DNA from 3 places in the Nitratireductor aquibiodomus genome. Region 3 is predicted to be linked to each of the others. Evidence: predicted binding sites of a transcription regulator. Region 3 holds the regulator's gene; each other region holds the start of a gene.
The links. The regulator PhoB, encoded in region 3, activates phosphate uptake and scavenging genes when phosphate is short. The targets are predictions, from matches to a motif close to TGTCATNNANCTGTCAT.
Positions count from the first base shown of each region.

Region 1: a site for PhoB is predicted at 1,304-1,320, ahead of ugpB (sn-glycerol-3-phosphate ABC transporter substrate-binding protein UgpB). Genes of this name have one in related genera too.
Region 2: a site for PhoB is predicted at 1,168-1,184, ahead of BLW55_RS10610 (esterase-like activity of phytase family protein). Genes of this name have one in related genera too.

Region 1 covers NZ_FNSL01000002.1:284,241-286,506, reverse strand. The annotation lists gene BLW55_RS20535 (phosphatidate cytidylyltransferase) at 1-528, opposite strand, end outside; gene BLW55_RS20530 (lysophospholipid acyltransferase family protein) at 528-1,166, opposite strand; gene ugpB (sn-glycerol-3-phosphate ABC transporter substrate-binding protein UgpB) at 1,381-2,266, shown strand, end outside.
Region 2 covers NZ_FNSL01000001.1:2,235,398-2,237,663, reverse strand. The annotation lists gene BLW55_RS10610 (esterase-like activity of phytase family protein) at 1-1,095, opposite strand, end outside; gene BLW55_RS10605 (DUF1013 domain-containing protein) at 1,324-2,037, shown strand; gene BLW55_RS10600 (helix-turn-helix transcriptional regulator) at 2,245-2,266, opposite strand, start outside.
Region 3 covers NZ_FNSL01000001.1:2,071,364-2,073,629, reverse strand. The annotation lists gene pstB (phosphate ABC transporter ATP-binding protein PstB) at 1-170, shown strand, start outside; gene phoU (phosphate signaling complex protein PhoU) at 193-903, shown strand; gene phoB (phosphate regulon transcriptional regulator PhoB) at 941-1,627, shown strand; gene BLW55_RS09840 (hypothetical protein) at 1,694-2,020, opposite strand; gene BLW55_RS09835 (DUF1328 domain-containing protein) at 2,111-2,266, opposite strand, start outside.

The sequences.
Region 1 (2,266 bases), on a different contig from region 3:
GATCTGCAGCGTGAGCAGTGCCGGTACATGGGAAACGCAGAAAACGCAGATCATCAGCGCCCATTGCACTTCCGCGACCCGCACAAGGAAATGATCCGTGTCGCCCCGCAGTGCCGAGACGATGGGCATCAGGAGAAATGCGTAGACCGGTACGAGGATCGAATAGAGCCCATACCAGTCGATATAGACGAGATAGTATTGAAGCGGCAGCACGAGGAAGAAGGCGGAAGCGAGTGCCCAGTGATCACCGCGCCGCGTGTCGGTCAGCGTCACGAATTCGCGCAAGGCAGCGAAGGAGGCGAAGCCGAAGAGAAGGATCGCACCCATCCGGCCGAAGAGCAGCGCACCGCCCATCAGGATGATCATCACCCACCAGGCGTTTACCCGGTCGTTGAGGTTTTCGACGACGGCATTGGACCCGTCGGGTGAAAGCCTGCGCTGGAGGAGATGACCCACAAGCGAGGCGGCCACGAGAACGGCGGCAAGTCCGCCAAGCAGTTTCAGAAGATCGATCTGGTGCTCGGTCATCACGCGTTCCCTTGTTTGACGCCGGACAGGGATAAGAGCGCGTTGCGCGCGCGGGTGAGGAAAGCGTCCTTGGCTTCGTCTTTGCCGACACGCAACGGCGCACCGAAGGTAACCGTGCAGATAAGCGGCACGGGAACGAACTCTCCCTTGGGCATGACGCGGTTCAGATTGTCGATCCAGACCGGCACGAAATCCACGTCGGGCCGCGCTTTTGCGAGATGAAAGATTCCGCTCTTGAAAGGAAGAAGAGCGGCATCGGTTTCATTGCGCGTGCCTTCGGGAAAGATGATGAGGGAAGCGCCTCCATCGAGCGCGTCGGCCATCTGCCCTATGGGATCGCTTGCGCGCGTGTCGCGGTTCCTGTCGATCAGCACTGCATTGAATACGTCTCGGCCGATGAAACGGCGCGTGGGGGATTTCAGCCAGTAGTCTGCGCCGGCCACCGGTCGGGTTTGCCGGCGCATGCGGGCAGGCAGAACTGTCCACAGCAGGATAAAGTCTCCGTGGCTGACATGGTTGGCAAAATAGACCCGTTGCCGCGGGACAGGCTCAATGCCCTCCCAGTCGGCCCGCACGGCGGTGATGAAGCGTGCGAACAGCGTAATCGCACCCGCTGCCAGACGCGCTATGATTGCCATTGTCTCTCAAGCCCTGAACCGATTCGATTCCTGCCCTTGTATAGGACCGCCGTGAACAAGGCCAACCGCGTCAAAACATGGCCCCGGCATGAAATTTCTATAACGGAAAAGGTATGGACAATGCATTCTGCAGATGCTGTCATCCAACCGTAACAATAGCCGATCAATAGAGACCGGTCCTAAACCGGCGTTCGACGCTACAGGGAGATGAAACATGAAACTTCGCGCAATGCTTTCCGCAGCCACAGCGTTGACTGTGGCGCTTCCGGCAATGGTCGGCGTCGCACAGGCGCAGACCCAGGTCCAGTTCTGGCATGCCTTTACCGGTCGTCTTGGTGAACTTCTGGAAAAGCAGGTCTCTGACTTCAACGCCAGTCAGGATGACTATGAAGTCGTTGCCACGCTCAAAGGCAACTACTCGGAAGCCCTGAATGCCGGCATCGCCGCCTTCCGCGCCGGCGAGCAGCCGCACATACTGCAGGTGTTCGAGGTCGGCACGGCCACGATGATGGCTGCCAAGGGCGCGATCAAGCCGGTCTATGAAGTGATGGCCGAGGCCGAGGCCGAGTTCGACCCGAGCGCCTACCTTGCTCCGGTTGCCGGCTACTACACCAACACCGACGGCGAAATGCTGTCGCTGCCCTACAACTCCTCGACGCCCGTTCTTTACATCAACAAGAACGCGCTTGAGGAGGCCGGTCTCGATCCCGAGGCGAAGCCTGCTACCTGGCCGGAAGTTGAGGAAATCCTCGTCAAGCTCAAGGAAGCTGGCTCTGAATGCCCGCTCACCACAGCCTGGCAGTCATGGGTTCATCTCGAGAATCTGAGCGCCTATCACAACGCGCCCTTCGCCACCGAAGCCAACGGGTTTGCCGGCACCAACACCGAGCTCGCCTTCAATGGCGACCTGCAGGTGAAGCACATCGACAAGATGGGTGCGTGGGCGAAGGATGGCCTCTTCAGCTATTCGGGCCGCCGCAATGAGGGCGGTGCGCGTTTCCGCTCGGGCGAGTGCGCCATGTTCACCGAATCGTCGGCCGGTTACGCCGGCGTGAAGGCCGAGGCGGACTTCCCCTTCACCGTGACCAACCTGCCTTACT
Region 2 (2,266 bases), 160 kb from region 3:
CGAGGCGCGCTCCAGTGCCACGAAGATGTACTGCTGATCGCCGAAGGCTGCGACTTCCAGTCCTTCCGGCTCTGTGCCTTTGGCGTCCGAGCGCTTGTCGGGATAGTGGCCGGCAGCCGCAGCGCGGAACTCAAGATCATTGCCGCTGTCGAACAGAACGTCGCCCGACTTGCTGAAGATGGTGAAACTGCGCGATCCACCCTCATAGTCGCCTTCATTGGCGGTGATGAATCGATCGCTGTCCAGCCATTTCACGGCGTCCGGTTCGCGCTTCAGGTTCTGCACATTCTGATCGAAAGCGATGGCGCCGTTGTCCAGCGTGTCGATGTTTTCCAGGCTGATCTGACCGGCGGAGAAATGGCCTGTCACCTCGCCGGTCTCGGCTGCAACCACGGCGATGTGATTGTTTTCCTGCATGGTGACGACGATCTCGCCGGCGTCGTTGAAATCAACGAATTCCGGCTCGGGGTCTTCCGGTGCGATTTCTGCAAGGCCGCTCAGGGAGACGGTCTTCATGCTGCCGCAGTCGGGCACCCCGTCGTTGAGATTGAAGACCTTCAGGTCACCGGCGGGCATCTGCGGAATCACGCCGTCGTTTAGGTCCTCGTCGCGCTCGTTCTCGATGGCGACGGCGAGAAAACGCCCGTCACTGCTGACGGCCACTGAATCCGGCTGGCCACCCAGATCGCAGGACTTCTCGGCGGTCTTCGCCGCCATGTCGATCACCACGAGATTGCCGGAAGGGCTGGTGTAGCTCTCGGACGTGTTGACCGCCGCGATGGCCTTCTGGCCCGCCACGCCCACCGAAGTTGGCTCGCCGTCCAGCCTGAGCATGCCGCTGGCTTTCGGAGCGTTGGCATCGCCGATGTCGACGAAGCCCACACCGCCCAGCGGGCTGTCGGAGTAAATCAGCGTCTTGCCATCAGCGCTGCGTGCGATGATCTCCGAGGAGGTTTCTGTTGTCACATCGGCATCAGCCGGCAGGTTCTCCGCCACCGGGAAGGTGGCGATGCGGTTGAATGCCATGTCCGCATGCGCGGGCAGAATGACGGCCGTGCTTGCCAGCAGGCCCAGAATGATTGCGTGGCGTCCCATGTCTGAAAACTCCCTCAAGACCCATAGGAGCGGCACAATCGGAAGCCTTGATTTCAGGCCGATGACACATCGATGACGGTTCGGTGACACTCCCCATCTGCCGTGTCGCGCAATTTGTTGCGTCAGGGGGGCGTTTCAGTTTATAACGCGGGCGATATTTCCCAACATCGGTGGTTATGACCACCGCCCGCGCCAGGGACGCGGGCGAAGGAAGAGGATTCTTGACACATGGCCAACACGCTTCTCATGCCCAAGGCCACCGCCGTCTGGCTGGTCGACAACACGGCACTGACCTTCGATCAGATCGCCGAATTCTGCAAACTCCACCCGCTCGAAGTGGGGGCGATTGCCGATGGTGATGCCGCACAGGGCATCAAGGGCATGGACCCGGTTATGACCGGACAGCTCACCCGCGAGGAGATCGCCCTTGGCGAAGGCAATCCGAACCACAAGCTGCGGCTTTCGGAGCCGAAGGTTCGCGTGCCCGAGACCAAGCGCAAGGGCCCGCGCTACACGCCGCTTTCCAAGCGCCAGGATCGCCCCAACGCCATTCTCTGGCTGGTGCGCAATCATCCCGAGCTCAAGGATGCGCAGATCTCGCGTCTTGTCGGCACCACGAAATCGACCATTGAGGCGATCCGTGAGCGCACGCACTGGAATTCGGCAAACCTCGTGCCGATGGACCCGGTGACTCTGGGCCTTTGCTCTCAGATCGATCTCGATCTGGAGGTGCAGCGCGCGGCAAAATACCTGCCGCCGCAGGAAAGCACCGGCGAGACCCTGCTCCCGGCTTCCGAGACCGAGGATCTGCCGATCGGTGAGCAGGCTCCGTCCGAGACGCCCTCCGACGAGCAGGAACTCGACGCGGATGCGGTCTTTGCCAAGCTCTCGTCGCTGAAATCCAGCGATGCGGACGAAGAGGAAGAGGACGAGCGGTCCTGATCTGAATATCGAGCATCGGACCGAAAAGTGGGATCCGGTTTTCGGGTTATTCCGATGCTCCATCAATAGATTAGATCGTCCTTTGTGCGTCCGGATGGACGCACGGCGATCTAGTGCATCGGACCGAAAAGTGGGATCCGGTTTTCGGGTTATTCCGATGCTCTATCAATGATTTAGATCGCTCCCCGGCTGCCGGGGAGCATCGCCTCAGCTCGCGCAGGCTCTGCCC
Region 3 (2,266 bases):
ACTACACGATCGTCATCGTCACGCACTCCATGCAGCAGGCGGCGCGCGTGTCGCAGCGCACGGCCATGTTCCATCTGGGCAATCTTGTCGAGGAAGGTCCGACGGACAAGATGTTCACCAATCCGGATGACAAGCGCACCCAGGATTACATCACCGGCCGCTTCGGTTGACGCACAGATAAGGAACCAGATCATGGGCGAGCACACAGTCAGCTCCTTCGATGAGGAACTCGGTGAGATCGACCGCCTCATCCGCGATATGGGCGATCTCTCCGGTGCGATGACCCGCGCCTCAACCAATGCCCTGCTCAACTCCGACACTGCGCTCGCGCAGCGTGTCATCTCCGACGACACGATCATGGATGCCAAGCAGCGCGATCTCGACGAGCGCGCGATCACGCTGATCGCCAAGCGCCAGCCGATGGCGCAGGATCTGCGCAGCGTTGTGGGCGCCATTCGCATGGCAGCCGACCTGGAGCGTATTGGCGATCTCGCCAAGAACATCGCCAAGCGCGTGAGCGCGGTCGGGCAGAGCGCCACGCCGCGCACGCTCGCCCATTCCATCGATGCGATGGCAGGTCTGGTGCTGCATCAGGTCAATGCGGTGGTCGAGCACTATGTGAAGCGCGATGCCGAAGCGCTGATCCGGTTGCGCGACGAGGATGAGAAGATCGACATCCAGTATACGTCGGTGTTTCGCGAACTGCTGACCTACATGATGGAGGATCCGCGCAACATAACGTCGTGCACGCATCTTCTGTTCTGCGCCAAGAATCTCGAACGCATCGGCGATCACGTGACGAATATCGCCGAAAATGCCTATTATGTGGTGACGGGGGAACAGCTTCCGGTCCAGCGGCCGAAGCTCGATGAAACACAGATGACGGTCGATGCGGATGCGTAGTCGGCCGTAGCAATGCCCTAGGAGAATGCCTTCCATGATTGCCCCCAAGGTCATGGTCGTTGAAGACGACGAACCGCTCTGCGTCCTGCTGAAATACAATCTGGAGGCCGAGGGTTATCAGGTAGAGATGATTTCGCGCGGCGATGAAGCCGAGGTGCGCCTGCAGGAAAATGTTCCGGATCTGCTCGTTCTGGACTGGATGGTCCCGGCTGTGTCGGGTATCGAACTTTGTCGCCGGCTTCGCATGCGCCCGGAAACCGAGCGCCTGCCGATCATCATGCTCACCGCGCGCGGTGAGGAAAGCGATCGCGTGCGCGGACTTTCCACCGGGGCCGACGATTATCTCGTGAAGCCCTTTTCGACGCCGGAGTTCGTGGCGCGTGTCCGCGCGCTCCTGCGCCGGGCCAAGCCGGAAGTGCTGTCAACGGTTCTCTCCGTCGGCGACATTGTGCTCGACCGGGAATCGCACCGCGTTTACCGGCGCAAGAATGAGATCCGTCTCGGACCGACAGAGTTCCGCCTTCTGGAATTCATGATGCAGCATCCCGGCCGCGTTTTCTCGCGCAGCCAGCTGCTCGACAATGTCTGGGGTGAAACGATCTATATCGACGAGCGCACGGTTGACGTTCATGTGGGCCGGTTGCGCAAGGCCGTGAATCAGGGCCGGCTTCCCGACGTGATCCGCACCATTCGCGGCGCCGGCTACGCTATCCGTGAAGCCTGAGACAGACCGACACAAAAACCCCGGCGCGGTTGCCGGGGTTTTCATATGCTGTTGCAGTCGGTCCGGTCACTTCATAAGCGTGCTCGCGGGCCTGCCATGTTCGTTCCGAGCAACCGCAAAGCTCGTCACCGGCTCAAGGGTGGCCGTCAGCTTGCCGTCGTCCGTAATGTCCCATTCCAGAACCGCGTCGTCGTAGACGAGCGCCGGATCAACGTAGACACATGTCGCCATAACCTGCGGAGCCTCATTTTCGAGCTCGCGCATCGAGAGAGGCCTTTCCGCCTCGCACTCCTCGAACGTCTCATAGACAGGCGTGGGGGCGGGCAGTTCGCGGCATTCGGCCACGTTGCCGGAGCAGCCGACAATCAGAAGAAGCGCAGCGATGTGTTCCATGGCGTTCTCCTTTCACTGTCTCCCCGAAGCGGAAGCCATGGATGGTCCGCCTCGCCGGGTGCCGCATTCGTTTACGTTGCGTCCCTTTGTTTAGCCGCGTCTCCTCAGCAGTCCCATGATCAGGGAAATGGCAAGAAGAGCGAGGAAAATATAGAACAGAATCTGCGCTATCCCCGCTGATGCACCAGCAATCCCGCCAAAACCGAGCGCGCCGGCGATGAGCGCCACGACCAGAAATATAAGTGC